Regions from separate parts of the Bradyrhizobium sp. CCBAU 65884 genome, predicted to be linked through region 3. Evidence: riboswitches for the same ligand, from Rfam matches in the RefSeq annotation. Region 3 holds a riboswitch; each other region holds the start of a gene.
What was found. A riboswitch is a leader RNA that binds a small molecule or an ion and turns the genes downstream of it on or off. The one in region 3 is predicted to bind cobalamin.
Positions count from the first base shown of each region.

Region 1: linked by a shared signal. The riboswitch ahead of XI03_RS16580 (TonB-dependent receptor) and the one ahead of XI03_RS39980 (energy-coupling factor ABC transporter permease) in region 3 are both predicted to bind cobalamin.
Region 2: linked by a shared signal. The riboswitch ahead of XI03_RS02625 (ribonucleoside-diphosphate reductase subunit alpha) and the one ahead of XI03_RS39980 (energy-coupling factor ABC transporter permease) in region 3 are both predicted to bind cobalamin.

Region 1 covers NZ_LBJU01000114.1:40,156-46,087, forward strand. Annotated here, with positions in the region: gene XI03_RS16575 (hypothetical protein) at 1-374, opposite strand, end outside; gene XI03_RS16580 (TonB-dependent receptor) at 438-2,675, opposite strand; cobalamin riboswitch at 2,790-3,004, opposite strand; gene XI03_RS16585 (hypothetical protein) at 3,048-3,311, opposite strand; gene XI03_RS16590 (hypothetical protein) at 3,425-3,634, opposite strand; gene XI03_RS16595 (hypothetical protein) at 3,774-3,950, opposite strand; gene XI03_RS16600 (adenylate/guanylate cyclase domain-containing protein) at 4,074-5,810, opposite strand.
Region 2 covers NZ_LBJU01000067.1:1,014-6,945, reverse strand. Annotated here, with positions in the region: partial or broken gene XI03_RS02635 (IS91 family transposase) at 1-484, shown strand, start outside; partial or broken gene XI03_RS02630 (hypothetical protein) at 975-1,216, shown strand; cobalamin riboswitch at 1,237-1,450, shown strand; gene XI03_RS02625 (ribonucleoside-diphosphate reductase subunit alpha) at 1,660-3,495, shown strand; gene XI03_RS02620 (ribonucleotide-diphosphate reductase subunit beta) at 3,486-4,559, shown strand; gene XI03_RS40440 (helix-turn-helix domain-containing protein) at 4,846-5,118, shown strand; gene XI03_RS02615 (patatin-like phospholipase family protein) at 5,455-5,700, shown strand; partial or broken gene XI03_RS02610 (IS630 family transposase) at 5,832-5,932, opposite strand, start outside.
Region 3 covers NZ_LBJU01000134.1:436,326-442,257, forward strand. Annotated here, with positions in the region: gene XI03_RS39965 (histidine phosphatase family protein) at 1-110, shown strand, start outside; gene cobT (nicotinate-nucleotide--dimethylbenzimidazole phosphoribosyltransferase) at 103-1,155, opposite strand; gene cobF (precorrin-6A synthase (deacetylating)) at 1,166-1,912, opposite strand; gene XI03_RS39980 (energy-coupling factor ABC transporter permease) at 1,959-2,636, opposite strand; cobalamin riboswitch at 2,674-2,892, opposite strand; gene cobA (uroporphyrinogen-III C-methyltransferase) at 2,938-3,669, opposite strand; gene XI03_RS39990 (cobyrinate a,c-diamide synthase) at 3,666-4,976, opposite strand; gene cobM (precorrin-4 C(11)-methyltransferase) at 4,976-5,758, opposite strand; gene XI03_RS40000 (cobalamin biosynthesis protein) at 5,755-5,932, opposite strand, start outside.

The DNA of each region.
Region 1 (5,932 bases), on a different contig from region 3:
AGCGCCAACGGCGTGCGGCCTTGCGGCAGCAGGCCGAGCACCACCGACGAGGCCGCGGTCGCCAGAAGCGCAGCCGCGCCGATGACAAAGCCCCAGGCAATCGTGCTGGCATCAACGGGATAATGCAGCACGCCGAAACCGATGATCTGGTTGACGAGCCAGGCGCCGGTGACGACGAGCAGCGCCGGACGCTGCGGCAGCATCGCCGCGGCAATGACGGCGAAGGCCGCGAACGGCGTGGCGCACGCGAACGCAAAGCTTGCGAGCGCGCATGACGCCGTCAGCAGCGCAAAGCAGAACATCGGCGCAAGGCGCGGCGCGACCGGGTGAAGCCGGAAGCGATCGTCACCAGACGGCAGGATGCCGAGAGCCATGGTTGAATCTCCTTCTCTTCGAATTCTAGTCCGTTTGAGGGCGTGTGACGGCCCTGGCGAAAATCAGAACGTTGCGCCGGCCTTGAGCAGATAGGTGCGGCCGGGCAGCGGATAGGCACTGAAGCGGCCGTCCGTGAAGGTGCTCGCGATGGCGTAGTCGTAGTAGAGCGCGTTCAGCACATTGTTGACGCTGAGGGACCAGAAGTAGCGCTCAACCTGGCCGCTGAGCTTGAGATCGATCGTGCCGTTGGCGGGAATCAGCTTCTGGGTGCCCGCCTGGTCGTTGTCCATGCGACGCTCGCTCCAGAAGCGCGCGGTGGCATCGAGCACCACGTAATTCTGCCAGATGTTCCAGGTGACACCCGCACTCGCCGTGTAGCGCGAGACCAGCGGCACGTCGTTGCCGGCCCAGATGCCTTCGCGGAAGACCGCACTTGTATAGGCCACGCCGGAGCGCAGCAGCAGGGCGTCGTTGACGCGATAGGACAGATTGGTCTCAGAGCCGTAGCGGCGGGTCGGATCAAGATTTGTGTTGTAGAACAGGACCGGATTGAAATGGACCTCGTTGGTGAGATCCATCAGATAGAGACTGCTCTGCAGCTGCAACCCGCCGCCCTTGATGCGAACACCGCCCTCGATGTCCTGCGAGGTCTGGGTCTTGAGCTGGAACGTTTGCGGGATCGCAGCGAAGGTCAAGGGATCGAACGAAGGCCCCGAGGACAGGCGCTCGTCGACATCAGGCGTGCGGAACGCGCGAGCTACGCGGCCGAACAGCGAGACCTGGTCGTTCAGACGATGCTCGGCGCCGAGATGCAGCGCATATTGGGTCTCGTTGCTCGTCAGCGGCAACGCGCCGATGTCGGCGTTGAACGGAGCTGCCGGGTCGAAATTGTCGCGTGCCGCAAGACTGACGTTCTGCACCCGCGCGCCGTAGGAGATGTCTGTCGTGGGGGCGATTCCCAATGTGTGCTGGAAATAACCCGCAACGGTCTGCTGCCTGAGGTCGTAATTGTGCCAGGGGGCGAGCCCCTGCCCGGCGCCGCGGTTCTGCTCAAAGCTCGCATCGTAATAGTCGATGCCGGTCAGAAGCTGCGACGGCATGCCGAGCAGCAGGCTCTTCACGCTGAGCCGTGGCGTGATCGACCATGTCGTCAGATGGGAACCGACATAGGTCGACGAGAAGAAGGCCGGAACCGGCGTCGGGGTGGAGAAGAACGCACTCTGCTGCTTCTTGTCGCGCACGCCGCCATCGACGATGAGATCGACGCCGTTGACCAGGGTCTTGGTGAACCCGGCGGTCGCGCCAATACCCTGCTGGTTGGCATAGTTGAACGGCGTGTTGGTCCCCCTTCGGTTGGTCGCGACCTCATTGAGGCCGATCGAGGGATCGACGGTGCGGCCGCCCGGCAGTCGCAGCTCCTGATTGTCACCGGTAACCGTGAGAAAGGCAGTCAGGCCTGGCGTGGTGTAATTGAGATTGCCGACGCCATTCTGCTGGGAATAGCGGTTGTTGTCGCGATAGCCATCGGTCCTGACCGTATTGCCGTAGAACGAGGTCGACCACCGACCGGAATTGAGCGAGGTCGACACGTTGCCGAGCCTGGTGTTGAACGAGCCGAAGCCGGCCTCGATGCGCGCGGTCACGGGCGGTCCGCCGACGCCGTTTTTGGTGACGATGTTGATCACACCGCCGACCGCGTTGTCGCCATAGAGCACCGCGCCGGAATTGCCGCGCGTCACCTCGATGCGCTCGATGGAATTGAGCGGGATGGTGGAGAGGTCCAGCTGTGCCATGTCGACGTCGTTCAACCGCCGGCCGTTGACCAGCACCAGCGTGTTGGCGGTGGCAAAGGCGCCGAAGCCGCGCAGGTCCACGCTGGTCTTGGCGCCGATCTGGCCGCCATAGAACGTCGTGATCTGGGCCCCCGGCGTCTGCGTCGCGATGATCTCGGCAAGCGTCTGCGATGGCGAATGCGCGATATCCGCGGCCGTGATGACGGTCGTGGCGGCCCCGACGATGCCGCCGTTGCCGGCGGCAGCCTCACCGCCGGAGCCGGATGAGCCGGCGCCATTGCCTGCCGGCGCGACATTCGTCCTCACCCCCTGCCGAGCCGCCTCGCCGTCACCGATCGCCCTGGCGCGCGTGCGGTTTTGATCGTCGGGCCTGGTCACCTCGATCGGCGGCAATTGCTCGGCAAGCGCCTGTTGGGCGAAGGCGGAGGACAGATCGAGCGAAGGGAAGGAAACGGATGCGAGCAGGCCGACGCTGAGGCGCCTGGCAGCAGGGACAAGACGGGACACAATGGTAACCTCGGTATGACGTCAGTGGCACGTCACAGCGAACGAGGTTTCACGGCAGAGCGATGGATTGCTCCGGTGAAGCCAATGTCTGTACTCCCCGACCGACATCTTCGCGTGTGACCACGGCTGACGGCAGGTCTCCTGGCTCGCGGGTCGTGACCTTGCGTCGCCTTCCCAGGACCGAGATTCCCAGTGGCATGAGACGAAAGATTCACCGCTTACAGTTGCGGGGGCAGCCGTGGCGTTGAGACAAATCCCTGCGTTGGGACAATCCCGCACCACATTCCCTTTTGATCTCCATGAGGAGAACCGTCGCCGATCATTTACGAGCCGTTCGCCCCGGGAGTCAATCGACCGTTAGGTGCCGGCCGCTCAGGTCCGCCCTCGCACCCGTTGCGCCTGGGCCCAGGCGGCAGCGACGTCGCGCGGCGGAACATCGACGCGCTTGATCGGGGTCAATTCGCCGGAGGCCGAGACGATCGCGGTCTCCTCGCGCCGGCAGCGCGTGCAGACAAAGCGCACCTCGTGTGGAGACGCCGTCCAGCTCGACCGCTTCACGTTGGCTGCCATCGGCCAGGCATCGCAATGCGAGCACGACACCAGAAACCGGCCGGGATCGAGCATACCCATTTCCATCGGACTCCGCGTCCTGCCCACTTGCTTCAATGATTGACCCATGTGAATCGTTCCGGTGCCCAGGCACCGCCCATTCCACAGGTTGCATCCCTACAAGGCAGAAGGCGGTGCGCTCAGCGCGCGCCCTTGAGGGTGCAGGAGGTCGTGCAGGTGACCGTGGTGCCGCGATCGCACGATTTGCAGGCATTGACGCACTGGTTCATGTCGCGGGGATTGTAGCTGTAGTTCCGCATCGGGCAGGTCGGCGTCGAGCCGGTGATGTCCTGCTCCTGGTCGCAGGCCGCCGTCATGAGCGCGAATATGATCACGGCAACGAGGCGCATGTGATTGCCCTGTCAAGCATGGCAAATGACACTCGCGAGGTGCGCTGCATTGCAGCGAACCCCGGCCTTTCCACCACGAGCGATCGCTCGCGAGCGTCAAGGATGCGCGCCAAACCTTAAGAACGGATTGCAGCCGGCGTCAGGCAGCAGCCTTGGTCGCGATCGCCTGCCGCATGTCCACCGCCAGCTGACGGTATTGCTCCGAGAGTTTCAGATAGAACTCGCGCTTGGTGCTGTCGGTGGCGAGCTTGGCGATCAGCTCGCATTCGGCGGTGAGCGTCTCGAACCGTTCCAGCCTGTCCTGAAGTTCCGTCATCGGCGTGTCCCCGTCAAACGCCTCAAGGACATCCAACCTAAGCCCGGGAAATAGGTCACGGCGAACATCGTTATCGAGTAGAAACGTTTTTTCCGGACAGGGCGAGCTGGCGCAACAAAACGGCTATTTCTGCTCCAGCCGCCAGGCGCCGTCCCACCCCTCTTCCGGCGGCTTGGCCTCGAACTGCGCGATGCGGCCGAGCATCGTGCGCGAGGGGCCGTCGCCGGGGACGGCTTCGAGCGCGGCGTTGAAGGCGGCGCGCGCCTCGTCGAAGCGACGGGCCCGATAGGCGGCGAGCGCTTCGGCATAATGCGTGCGCAGGCTGTCCTGCGCGCCGGTGAGTGCGCCCGCCCGCGCCATCACCTCGAAGATCGGCTGCGGCGCGCTCTGGCCCGCGACCGCCAGACGATCGATCTCGCGCAATTCGAGCCGTGCTCCGATCGCGTCAGCAGTTGCCTGCGAGATCAGGATGCGGGTTCCGTAGACCTTGTTGACGGCCTCCAGCCGCGAGGCCAGGTTCACGGCGTCGCCCATCACGGTGAAGCTCATCATCAGCTCGGAGCCGATGCTGCCGGTCAGGACCTCGCCGGTGGCGATGCCGATCCGCAGGTCACACGGCGCCGGCATGGCGCGGATGCCGAGCAGGTCGGGCAGCTGCTTCTGCAGCGCGGGCACCTGGTCGACCATCTCGGTTGCGGCGATGCCGGCCAGGAGCGCCTGCTCGTCTTCCTCGATGAAGGGCGGGCCCCAATAGGACATGATGGCGTCGCCGATATATTTGTCGATGATGCCGCGATTACCCCTGATCGGTCCGGACATCACCGTGAAATAGTGGTTCATCACCCTGACGAGGCCGCGCGGGGTCATGCCCTCGCTCATCGAGGTAAAGCCGCTCATGTCGCAGAACATGATGGTCATGACCCGGCGCTCGCCGTCGATCGCGACCTCGGGCCGGTCGATCAGCCCCTGCACCACCTTGGGATCGATGTAGCGGCCAAAGGTCTCGCGGATGCGCTCGTTGTGCCTGAGCTGCTCGGTCATGCGGTTGAAAGCCGCGGCGAGCTCGCCGATCTCGTCCTGCGTGGAGACGGTGATGGTCTTGTCGAAGCGGCCGGCCTCGACCTCGCGGGTGCCGGCGAGCAGCAGCCGCACCGGGCGTGTGATGCCGCTGGACACCAGGAGCGCAAAGGCAAAGCCGACGATCGCCGCGAGCAACGTCACGATGCCAGAGACGATGATCGCTTGGTGCTGATGGCCGATCACCTGCGACGTGCTGGCGAAGACCTGCTTGAGCATGTCGGCCCGGATCGCATCGATCTTCTGGTTGAACTGGTCGCGCAGCGCGTCGATATGCTCGAGCGTGATGCGCGCTTCCGCCATCTGCTGTGCGTCGATCTGGTTGAGGAGTTTCGCGTGGCTCTCCTTCTGATCGCGGCGCAGCTCGCCGACGGCGGTCTCGATGCGGGTCTCGATCCGTGCCAGCGCGGCGTTGTCGGACGGCGTGCGAGGGTCGTCTATGATCGCGTTGATCAGCTTGCGCGCGCGCTCGGCCTCCTCCTCGATCTTGCGGTCGGCGTCCTCGAACTCGCGAAGGCGCGCCGCATAGGCCTCCTCGTCCGAGGACGCCTGCATCTTCGTCATGATCATCCGCCGCAGCGCCACCGATCGCTCCAGCGAGCGGATGTTGACGCGCGCGAGATCGCCATAGGCCGGGATGTAGCGGTTGGTCAGCTCGTCGAGCAGGACGCCGACCTGGCTCGACATCACCATCGACAGGATCGAGGTGACCAGCATCAGGACGATCAATCCGAGGGCGATACCGACGATCTTGCGCCTGATCGACTGGTTGAAAATCGGCATAGCTGCAGGGACAAAGGCCAAAGGGACGGAGCAAGGGAACTCCATACACCGGATCTTGCTGCGGGAACACGCGCAATCTGGTTCCTCCTGGCGCCCAGGACCATGGCCGGTCGTCGCGCGAG
Region 2 (5,932 bases), on a different contig from region 3:
TCAATTGCGACGGACCGACTGGGCGGTCTATGCCAAGCCGCAATTCGGCGGGGCCGAACAGGTGCTGGCTTATCTCGGCCGCTATACGCATCGCGTCGCCATCGCCATCAGTCGGCTGATCTCGCTTGCGGACGGCAAGGTGAGCTTTTCTTGGAAGGACTATCGGCAGAATCGTAAAGCCAAAGTGATGACGCTTGATGCCGATGAGTTCATGCGGCGCTTTCTCCGGCACACCCTGCCGGACGGCTTTCATCGCATCCGCCAATATGGCTTCCTCGCCAATGGCGAACGCAACGATAGAATCGCCCTCTGCCGTCAGCTCCTTGACATTCGCAATGCTCCGACTGATCAAGAAGCCGGCGATGATCCTCTCGTCAAATGCGAGATCCCCGTCTGCCCGCATTGCGGCGGCACCATGCGGCGTATCGACGTCATCCCACGAGCCCGCGCCCGCGACCAACCGTTTCGTTGTGACACGTCATGACCAGCGTCTGCACCATCCACCCGTTCCGGGATCACCTTCTCGGTGGCAACGTCCGATGTCGCCGTGGCCGCCCTCGTCACCGCTCACCCGTCAGTCATTCGGCCGCGCATCGCAGCACAGCAAATCGCTCGCGGCATCGCGCTCTCGGCCCGAGCAATGGCGCCGCTCACGTCCGATCAATATCGCGCCGACGCGCGGCGACCTCAGCCGTGCCTTCTCCGCAGTTGGACCAGCTGCACTATCGCCATATCGCTCACAACTCCGCAGCATCGTTCAATCCGGCTTCTATGAGGTCGCACGCTACGATAGCGCGAGCGGGTTAAGCCTGCCCCGCGACCTCACAGAACCCTCAAGATTCTCAAATCAATTCGAAAGAATTCCCCGAGCCAAGCCCCGGCCAGGGCGAGGGGTGGAGACTCGACGGGAAGCACTTACAGCGGACATCGCCGGGTGAAGGGATAGTCCAGACCACGAACGCCGCAAGGGTAACAGGCGACGCGATCGGATCATGAAGCGTTTCAAATCGTCCCGTCAGGCTCAACTTTTCTGTCAGTTCATGCTCAGGTCGCGAACCTTTTCCACATCCTCTCTCTCGGAGCCGTCACTGACGACTTCCGTCGTGTTTCGCGCGAGCGAGCCTTTGCGACTTGGCGCGAGATCTCCACGACAAGCGCTCGCCGAACCTTGACCTCGGGGCTGCTCCAATTCGTTAACTTGACGGCGCCGCCTTGACGAATCTCCGCGAGCGGCGCCTATATGTAGCCCGTCACGGTCTTCCATTCCCGCATCTCGTAGGATGGAAGCTAAGAGGGAACCCGGTGCGCCGGCAACGGCTATTCCGAGGCTGCCCCCGCAACTGTAAGCGGCGAGCGGTTGTCATCATGGTCACTGGCGCGACAGCGCTGGGAAGGCCGACAGCCCCAGCGACCCGCGAGCCAGGAGACCTGCCGCGACTGAACGAAAGTCCTCGGGCGGGGTGCCCCGGTGGGGCGCTTGCAGCCGGGCACATTTGCCAGCTCTCCTCGCAAGTCGTCCGCGCGGCCCCGGCGCCTAACATCGCGGGGTTGCCGATGTCGCCGTCTTACGATTTCGATCAGCGTGGTCATCTCGTCGCGCCACCGAGTGTGCGGCCGCGCCTAGCGCAGGCGAAGCCTGCGGCGCCTGAGCCGTGTCTGGTGCCCCTTTCGCCATCGCCGGCTCCGCTGCCGTGGCCCCTCGCGCCATCGCCAAAGCCGGCCGACCTCACGCTCGATCCGTCGCGCGACGACTTGTTGACGTCGTTCGGCAAGCTGACGCTGACCGACCGTTATCTGCTCGCCGGCGAAACTTACCAGGACATGTTCGGGCGGGTGTCTTGCGCTTTCGCGGACGATGTTGCGCATGCCCAACGTCTCTATGATGCGATGTCCCGGCTATGGTTCATGCCGGCCACACCGGTGCTCTCCAACGGCGGGACCACGCGCGGCCTGCCGATCTCCTGCTTCCTCAACTCGGTGGCGGACTCGCTCGAAGGCATCGTCGGTACCTGGAACGAGAACGTCTGGCTTGCTTCCAACGGCGGCGGCATCGGCACCTACTGGGGCAATGTTCGCTCGATCGGCGAGAAGGTGAAGGGCGGCGTCACTTCAGGCATCATCCCGTTCATCCACGTCATGGACGGCCTGACGCTGGCGATCAGCCAGGGCTCGTTGCGGCGCGGCTCGGCGGCGGTCTATCTCGATATCCACCATCCCGAGATCGAGGAGTTCCTCGAGATTCGCAAGGCGTCCGGCGACTTCAACCGAAAGAGCCTCAACCTGCATCACGGCGTCAACGTCACCGATGAGTTCATGCGTGCCGTGGGCGCCGGCACCGCATTCGCTCTACGGAGCCCGAAGACTAACGAGGTCGTCCGCCAGATCGATGCCCGCCAGCTGTGGCAACGCATCCTTGAGAACCGGCTCCAGACTGGCGAGCCTTATCTCTTGTTCATCGACACCGTAAACCGCGCGCTCCCCAAGCATCAGCGCGAGCTGGGCCTCAAGGTCTCGACCTCCAACCTGTGCAGCGAAATTACCCTGCCGACCGGCATCGATCATCGCGACGAGGAGCGCACCGCGGTCTGCTGTCTGTCGTCGCTCAACCTCGAGACCTGGGACCAGTGGAGTGAGGAGCCCACCTTCATCGAGGATGTCATGCGCTTCCTCGACAACGTGCTCAGCCACTTCATCACGGTGGCGCCGGACGGCATGAAGCGTGCCCGCTACGCTGCCCTGCGTGAGCGCTCCGTCGGCCTCGGCGTCATGGGCTTCCACTCTTTCCTGCAGGCCAAGGGCATTCCAATGGAAAGTGTCATGGCCAAGTCGTTCAATCTGAACATGTTCCGAAAAATCCGTCGCGACGCCGACGCGGCATCCGTGACGCTCGCGCGCGAGCGTGGTCCGTGCCCGGATGCCCTGGAACGCGGCGTGATGGCGCGTTTCAGCCATAAGATCGCGATCGCGCCGACCGCCTCGATCAGCATCATCTGCGGCGGCACCAGCGCCTGCGTCGAGCCAATCCCGGCCAACATCTACACCCATAAGACATTGTCCGGCGCCATCTCGGTGCGTAATCCGCATCTCGCCAAAGTGCTTGCGGCGAAGGGCGCCGACACTTCGGCGATGTGGCAGTCGATTATAGCACACGAAGGGTCGGTGGCCCGTCTCGACATCTTGTCGGAGCACGAGAAAGCGATCTTTCGCACCGCTTTCGAGATCGACCAGCGCTGGATCGTCGAGCTTGCCGCCGACCGCGCCCCGTTCATCTGCCAAAGCCAGTCGATCAACCTCTATCTCCCAGCCGATGTCGATAAATGGGACCTTCACATGCTGCACTGGACGGCATGGCAGTGCGGATTGAAAAGCCTCTACTACTGCCGCTCAAAGTCTATCTCGCGCGCGGCGTTCGCTGGCAAGATCGGCGACAGCGACAAGGTGGCGGCGCCGCAGCCACAGCGTACTGATTATGAGGAGTGCCTTGCATGTCAGTGATCGATCTTTCGGCCGTCGATCCGCGTACGCTGATCGGCAAGGGACGAGTGGGGCTGCTCGACGCGACCGGAACCTATGATGTCGATCGCTACGCCTGGGCTTACGAGTTCTGGAAGCGCCAGCAGCAGACCCATTGGATGGGCGAGGAGGTGCCGCTCGGCGCCGACCTCAAGGATTGGGCGTCGGACCGCGTCACGGCCAGCGAATGCGCGCTGCTCACCCAAATCTTTCGTTTCTTCACTCAGTCGGACATCGAGGTCGGGGACAACTATCTCAAGCGCTACATCCCGATCTTCCAGCCGCTCACTGTTCAGATGATGATGGCGGCCTTCAGCAACATGGAGACGGTTCATATCGACGCCTATGCGCTGCTGCTCAAGACGCTCGGCATGCCCAAGTCCGAGTTTGAGGCATTCCGCGGCTATGCCGAGATGCGCGCCAAGGCGGACTACATGCACGAGTTCGGCGTCGACAGCGTGGCCGATGTCGCTCGGACCTTGGCGATGTTCGGCGCCTTCACCGAAGGCATGGCGTTGTTCGCGAGCTTCGCCATGCTGCTCAACTTCCCGCGCCACAACAAGATGAACGGCATGGGACAGATCGTAAGCTGGTCAGTGCGCGACGAGAGTCTGCATTGTGAGGGTATCATCAAGCTGTTTCACGAATGGCACCGCGAAACCGGCGCGGTGACGCGCGCTGTCCGTGACGACATCGTCGACGTCGCCAAGACCATGGTGAAGCTGGAGGAGAACTTCGTCGATCTCGCCTTCGGCCTCGGCAAGATCGAGGGCATGCGAGCTGAGCAGATCCACGCCTACGTCCGCTATGTCGCCGACTGGCGACTGACCCAGCTGCGGATTGCCCCGGTCTTCGGCTTCTTCGAGGCCGAGGAGGGCGGATTCACCCAGCTCAAGGCGCATCCATTGCCGTGGCTTGTCGAGATTCTCAATGGTGTCGAGCACGCCAATTTCTTCGAGCAGCGCGCCACGGAGTACTCCAAGGCGGCAAGCCGCGGCAGCTGGGACGGCGAAAACGGGGTGTGGGCGGCTTTCGGCCGTATCTAGCCCATCTTTATTCATGAAGGGCCTGTGGGTGGCTGGCGAATGTGGTGTAAGCCGCCGATGGGGGGCGGCTGTTTTCAGCGGCTATGATGTGGAGGGCTCTACAACCCGAACCCGCTCGAATGCGACAGGGGACCAGAGGACTTCTCGTTCCGTGGACTCATAGCAGCCGAAGGATCATTGAAATCCCTTGGCTGCGTCCAAAAGCGCCATCAATGCGGGGCAGGGGCCCTTGCCGGCCCGGGTAGATGCGTTCAGTCTAAGGCATGGGACCTGGGGTTTTTGAGGGATGACGGTGCTGTCGATGAGCCGGGCTGAGATCGACCGGGTGCATGTGTTGCGGGACGTTGTGGCGGAACGGATTGCAGTGCGAGTGGCAGCGCAACTGCTTCGGGTCACATCGCGGCAGGCATTCCGGCTGCTGAAGGCCTATCGGATCGGAGGCCCTGCGGCACTGCTGTCGAAGAAGCGCGGGAAGCCAGCAACCGAGCCTATCCGGTGGCGTCCCGACGATCGACCGCGCCTCCGGCGGGTCGAACATAGGGCGATCAGGCCAGCCTAGCTGTCCTCTCACCGATGATATTTCTAGTGAGCGGAACCTGCGACTTGTCTATCAGGCGCCGACACCGCGAATTCGGTGAGACCCTGTGCGGGACTGCCGAGCTCGCCGTCGATCGTCGCGGACACTCCGCGGTGAGCTGCGTCATCCAACTACAACAGCGATTGTGAGAAACTTCACGATACAACCTCGGCCTGAGGCTTAGGTTAGGGTGCATCGAGTAGTGCTACGGATGTGCTGGCCCCTATTTGGTCACCACTTTGCATGTCCCGCAGCGATAAGCGATGGGGCATCTTCGGGTTTTGCTTCCCTCGGAGTTTCAGAAGCGGGAGAAAGCACATGGTGGGACGTCTTCCAGAACGTCGGATTGATCTAAAAGCGCGGTTCGAGAGTGGCGGGCCGCGCAAACGTCTTGCCATCGACGGGGGCGGAATCCGAGGGGGCCTCTCGTTGAAAATTCTAGAGGAAATCGAGCGGTTGCTAACCAAGGCAAGCAACCGCGCCGACTATCGTCTGCCGGACTATTTCGACTATGTCGCCGGAACCAGCATCGGCGGCCGCGCCGGAGAGCGCCGCCAAGCCTGAACCAACGAACCACGCCGTCTTGCTGTCCACACCAGCGGGCTTGCGGGGGCGAGCAAAGGCTTCGTGGTTCCCACTGCTGTAATACATTCAGATCTTGTTTTATGTGACAATTGGTCCGCTGCTAGAGCATTTCACATTTTGACGGAAGCATAACCGGCGTTGGCGAAGTAGTTGGCGCATTCGCGAGGCTGGATGTCCTGGATTAGGTGACCAATGTGGCGCCAAGTGTCCT
Region 3 (5,932 bases):
TGACGCCGCAGGCGGCCTTGCGCTTCGTGGTCGATCCGCTGTCGCTGACCCGGATCGATCGCCTCCTGAGCGGCTGGCGCGTCGTCTCCGTCAATCAGCGGATCAGCTAGGACGATCCGGCACATTGGCCTGCGCAAACGTCGCCATGCCATTGTGGAGGCTGCAGGCGAGGCGCACCAGCGGCAGCGCGATGGCGGCGCCCGATCCCTCGCCGAGCCGGAGATCGAGGCTGATCAACGGCTGCACGTTCAGCGCGCGCAGCACCAGCCGATGCCCTTGCTCCGCCGATTGATGCGACGGCAGCAGGAACGGCTGGCACGACGGATTGAGACGTGCCGCCGCCAGCGCCGCCACCGATACGATGAAGCCATCGATCAATACAGGGATGCGGCGCTGCGCGGCCGCGATGATCGCACCTGAGATCGCCGCGATCTCCAGGCCGCCAACGGCGCATAGGATTTTTTCCGGCGAAGCGCCGCCAACGCCGTGACGCGCGATCGCAGCATCAATCACACGGGCCTTGTGCGCGCGCCCCGCCGCATCGATCCCGGTGCCGCTCCCCGCAATCTCTTCGGCGCTGATGCCGAGCAGGCCCGCCGCGATTGCCGCCGAGGTCGTGGTGTTGCCGATCCCCATCTCGCCGAAGATCAGGAGATCAGGATGATGGGCCGCCGCGCGCGCAACCGCGTGCTGGCCGGCCTCGAAGGCAAACCCCAGCTCGGCGGGTGCGAGAGCGGCTTCGACGCTGAAATCGCGCGTGCCGTGGCGCGGCTTGTCGGTGACGATTCCTGCCATCTCGTCCTGCGCCAGCGTGCCGGCGTCGACCACCTCCAGGCTCGAGCCAAGCTCGCGCGCCAGCACCGAGATCGCGGCGCCGCCGGCGGCGAAATTCGCCATCATCGCGATAGTCACGGCTTGCGGATAGGCCGATACGCCCTGCGCGACGATGCCGTGGTCGCCGGCGAAGATGATGATCGGCACCCGTGCCGCACGCGGCTGTTCGGTCGCCTGCAGGCCCGCAAGCTCGATTGCGAGCTGCTCGAGCCGGCCGAGCGCGCCGGTCGGTTTTGTCAGTTGCGCCTGCCGAGCGATCGCCGCCTCGCGATGGGCCGCGGAGACATCGGGGCAGTTCTGGGTGACCCATTCGGGGAGCATGCTGCCTCGCTTAACGTGCGCGCTTGAGAATGTAGCTGTCCATGATCCAGCCGTGCCGCTCGCGCGCTTCCTGCCGCGCCGCGACGATGCGCGGGCCAACCTCCGCGAGCACGCCGGACATGACGATCTGGTCGGGCATGCCGAGATAGGCGCCCCACCAGATCTGCAAGCCCGGATCGAGCGATTGAAACGCCGTGCCGCCGTCGAGCATCACCACCACGGTATCGACACCCTGCGGCCAGCTGCCTTCGCGCAAGCGCCGCCCCGTCGTGACCAGAAAGGGCTCGCCGATATCGTTGAGCGGCAGCGCATGGGCCGCGCAAAGCGCCTGGATCGAGGTAATGCCGGGCACGACCTCGATCGTCGGCAACGGATTGAGCCGTCGTGCAATGCGCAGCGAGGAGTCATAGAGCGAGGGATCGCCCCAGATCAGCAGCGCAACCTTGCCTTCGCCTTCGAGATGGTTTGCGATCGCTTTCGACCAGGTCGCGGCAACCGCATCGTGCCAATCATCCACGCCCTTGCGATAGTCAGCTTCACCAGCGTCGCGCACGGGAAGATCGAATTCGGCAATGATTGTCTTGTCGCTGGTGAGCACGTCCGCACAGATCATCCGCCTGAGATCGGCGAGATCGGACTTCGCCGTCCCCTTGCGCGGGATCAGGACGAGATCGGCGGCATTGATCGCATGAACAGCCGCGCGCGTGAGCTGGTCGGGATCGCCGCAACCGATGCCTATCAGGGAGAGCGTGAGCATCGCGAACGCGACGGGCGGCCCTGCTGGCCGCCCGTTCGCTTGTCTCTCAGGCCGCGTTGTGCAGGCGCGGGGTGACGAGGCCGGGCGCGGTGACGCCGCGCAGCGACTTCGCCAGTGCCAGCACCGCGAGATCGGCGAGCGGCTCGATCACGATGACGAGCGCATAGGACGCCGCGAACGTCGCGATGTTGGCGAGGTTGCTCATCGCAAAGCCCGAGCCATAGAGCGCCCAGAACGCCACCCAGGCGATCACGCCGGCCTGGTAGGTCGTCGAGAGCGCCAACGCCTGCCGATACTTCAAATCGACATAGGCGGTGTTGCGCGAGATGATCCGTGTGGCGATCGCCTGGATCGCGAACAGCGGCACCAGCAGCGTGGTGACGTTCATGCCGTATTGCGGGATGTCGGCCGGCTCGAAGAACACGCCCTGGAGCAGCAGACCGAAGGCAAGGCCGAACGCCGCCGGCGCCGCGCCGAACAGCAGGAACAGTGTCGAGCCGAGAATGAAGTGCACCTCGGAGACGCCGACCGGGAAGTGCGGCAGGATCTCGAAGAAAGTGAAGACGAGGACTGTGGTGGCCAGCGTCCGCGCCGCGAACGACGTGATGCCCTGCTCACGCACGGTCTCGACCGCGAGCTTCAGCGCAACGCCGCCTGCGGAGATGCCGGTTGCGTAACTCAACACGAGCTTGGCGCCCGTCACGACCCCGGGTTCGATATGCATGGCTCAGTTCCTTCCTGCCGTCACACCCGACGGCCTTGGCCTCAAAACGTGCAGGGCCGGTCTCCTGGCTCGCGGTTCCCCGGGATTTCCGGCCTTCCCGGACCTTGCGGCCCAGTGGCTGATCGGAGTCCCTCACCGCTTACAGTCGCGGGGGCGGCTGGGGTTTTGGGCGCCGCAACTGGGTCCGCCCACCCCCATTCCCGATTATGCTCCGGCGCTTTGCGCCGCGTCGAGCACCATGCCTCTCTTGTGTGCCCCTTTCGCTGAGCCTGCGTCAAGGGGCGAACGGCGGCCAAGGCCGTCATGTGGGATAATCCCCCGCCAGCGCCCCAAACAGGATCACGGCGGCCGTCGAGGCGGCCCCGCCGCGCGCAAGCTGCTCGGCAAGCTCGGCGATGGTGGTGCGGACCAGCCGTTCGTCGGGGCGTCCGAGGGATTCGGCGAACAGCGCGGGGGAATCCGCAGCGAGCCCGTGCGCGATCAACTTTGCGGCAAGCGCCGGAAAGGTGCGCCGGCCCATATAGACCACGGTCGTCGCTTCAGGGTCGGCCAGCGCCGCCCAGTTCAGGTTGGGCGGCAACTCGCCGGTGACATCGGCACCGGTGACGAATTGCACCCGGCGCGATGTATGGCGCCGGGTCAGGGGGATGCCGGCTTGCGCCGCGGCAACGCAGGCCGAGGTGACGCCGGGAACGATCTCGTAGCCGATGCCGGCCTCACGCAGCGTCTCTAGCTCCTCCTCGAGCCGGCCGAAAATGCCGGCGTCGCCCGACTTGAGCCGCACCACGCGCGCGCCTGTTGCGGCATAGTCGACCAACAGGCGGTTGACGTGGTGCTGCTTGGTCGAGGGACGCCCTGCCCGTTTCCCCACCGCGACGAGATTGGCGCCTGGCCGGGCGAGATCGAGGATCGCGCCGGAGGCAAGATCGTCATAGAGCACGACGTCGGCTGCGCGCAGCCGCGCGGCGCCCTTGAGCGTGAGAAGCTCGGGGTCGCCGGGCCCGGCGGAGATGAAGGAGACGAATCCGCTCACCGGTCCTCCGCGATCAGATGAAAGAAGGTGCCGGTGGCGTGGCCGCGCTGCGAGCCGGTTTCGGCGATGACCGCGCCGGTCGCGTCATGCACGACGGCCAGCGGTGTATCAGGCTGGGCAAGAATGGTCGAATAGTGGAATTCGTGGCCGCGCAGGCGTGCGCCGGAGCGATGTCCCGGCATCGGCGCGGCGAGTGCGGCCAGACGATAACCGAGATGCATGCGGCGCTTGGCAAAGCTCGTCTCGAGGCCAAGCAGTCCCGTCATCTCGTGGCGGACACCGTCCGCGTCAGTCAGAGCGGTTCCCAGCACCATATAGCCACCGCATTCGCCGTGCACCGGCCGCGTTTCGGCAAAGGCGCGCAGGCCGCTGCGAAAACGCGCATTGGCCGCGATCTTGCCGGCATGCAGCTCGGGATAACCGCCGGGCAGCCAGCACACATCGGCGCTCGCGTCAGGCGCTTCATCGGAGAGCGGCGAGAATGTCGAGATCTCCGCGCCCGCCGCGCGCCAGGCCTCCAGCATATGCGGATAGACGAAGGAGAACGCCGTATCGCGGGCGAGCGCGATGCGCTGGCCCGGTGGCGTCACGTTCAGCCCCTTCGCGGCAGGTTGCGGCGACCAGCTGGCGGCCGATCGCAGCACCGCATCGAGATCGACATGCTCGGCGACGAAGCGCGCGGCCTCGTCGATCAGCTTGCCGATCTCGCCCTGCTCTTCGGCCTGCACCAGGCCGAGATGCCGCTTCGGCAGGCTGATCTCGGCATGACGCGGCAGCGCGCCGAACACGGCGATGCCGGAATCGTGGAGCGCACGCCGCACGAGGTCTTCATGGCGCGGGCTGGCGACGCGGTTGAGCACGACGCCGGCAAGCCGCACGCCGGGGCGATAATCGCGAAGGCCTGCGGCGATCGCCGCCGCGGTCTGCGCCTGGCCGGAGGGATCAATCACCAACAGCACTGGCCAGCCCAGCATCTCCGCAATGTCGGCGGTGGCACCGGTGCCGGAGACACCGCGCGCGGCGACGCCGTCGAACAGGCCCATCGAGCCCTCGGCGAGCACGACATCGGCATCCGCACCGCGGCTGACGAGATGCGAGATCGCCACGCGATCCATCGCCCAGCTGTCGACGTTGACGGAAGCGCGGCCCGTGGCGGCGGCGTGGAAGGCGGGATCGATGTAATCGGGACCGCTCTTGAAGCACTGCACGTTCAATCCGCGATTGCGCCAGGCGCGCGCGAGCGCCAGCGTCAGCGTGGTCTTGCCGACGCCGGAAGCCGGCGCGGAGATGACGAAGCCTGCCGCCATCACGAGGCCTCCGGAAAGCGTGGCTCGGCACCGACAGGCCGATAGCGACGATCGTAGTCGGCGGCATAGAGGCGGCTCTCGTCGAAATCCGCAGCGCCAAGCGTTCTGCCGACCAGAATGATCGCGGTGCGTTCCATCTCGGTGCCGACGGCAGCATCGAGCGTAGCAAGCGTGGCGCGGACGATGCGCTGGTCCGGCCAGCTCGCGCGCCAGACGATGGCGACCGGGCAATCCGCGTCATAATGCGGCGCGAGCTCGGCGACGACCTTGTCGAGCAGATGGATCGACAGATGGATCGCAAGCACCGCACCGGTCGTGGCGAATGCGGCGAGCTTCTCGCGCTCGGGCATCGCACTGGCGCGGCCGGGCGTGCGCGTCAGCACCACCGTCTGGGCGAGACCGGGCAGCGTCAGCTCAGCCTCCAGAGCGGCGGCGGCGGCGGAGAAGGACGGCACGCCAGGCGTCACGGTGAAAGGGATACCGAGTGCGCGCAGGCGGCGGAGCTGCTCGCCCATCGCCGACCAGATCGAGAGATCGCCGGAATGCAGGCGAGCGATGTCCTTGCCTTCGGCATGCGCGGCGGCGATCTCCGCGATGATCTCGTCGAGCGATAGCGGCGCGGTATTGACGATGCGCGCGCCGGGCGGGCAATGCGCCAGCACGCCTTCGGGGACCAGTGAGCCCGCATAGAGGCAGACCGGACAGGCCGCGATCAGGTCGCGGCCGCGCAACGTCAGCAAATCGGGCGCGCCCGGCCCTGCCCCGATGAAATGCACCGTCATGCGCCGTCTCCTTCCGCGATCGCGGCGGTCGCGGTGCGATCCTGCGAGACAACGCGTGTCGAGATCAGCCGTGCACGCGGCCCCGCCGCAGCGAGAGCTGCGGCTTCGGCAACCGATCCGATGCCGAACTTCTCCATCACGAGTTTGGACTGGGTCGGCGTGGCTATCCTGGCC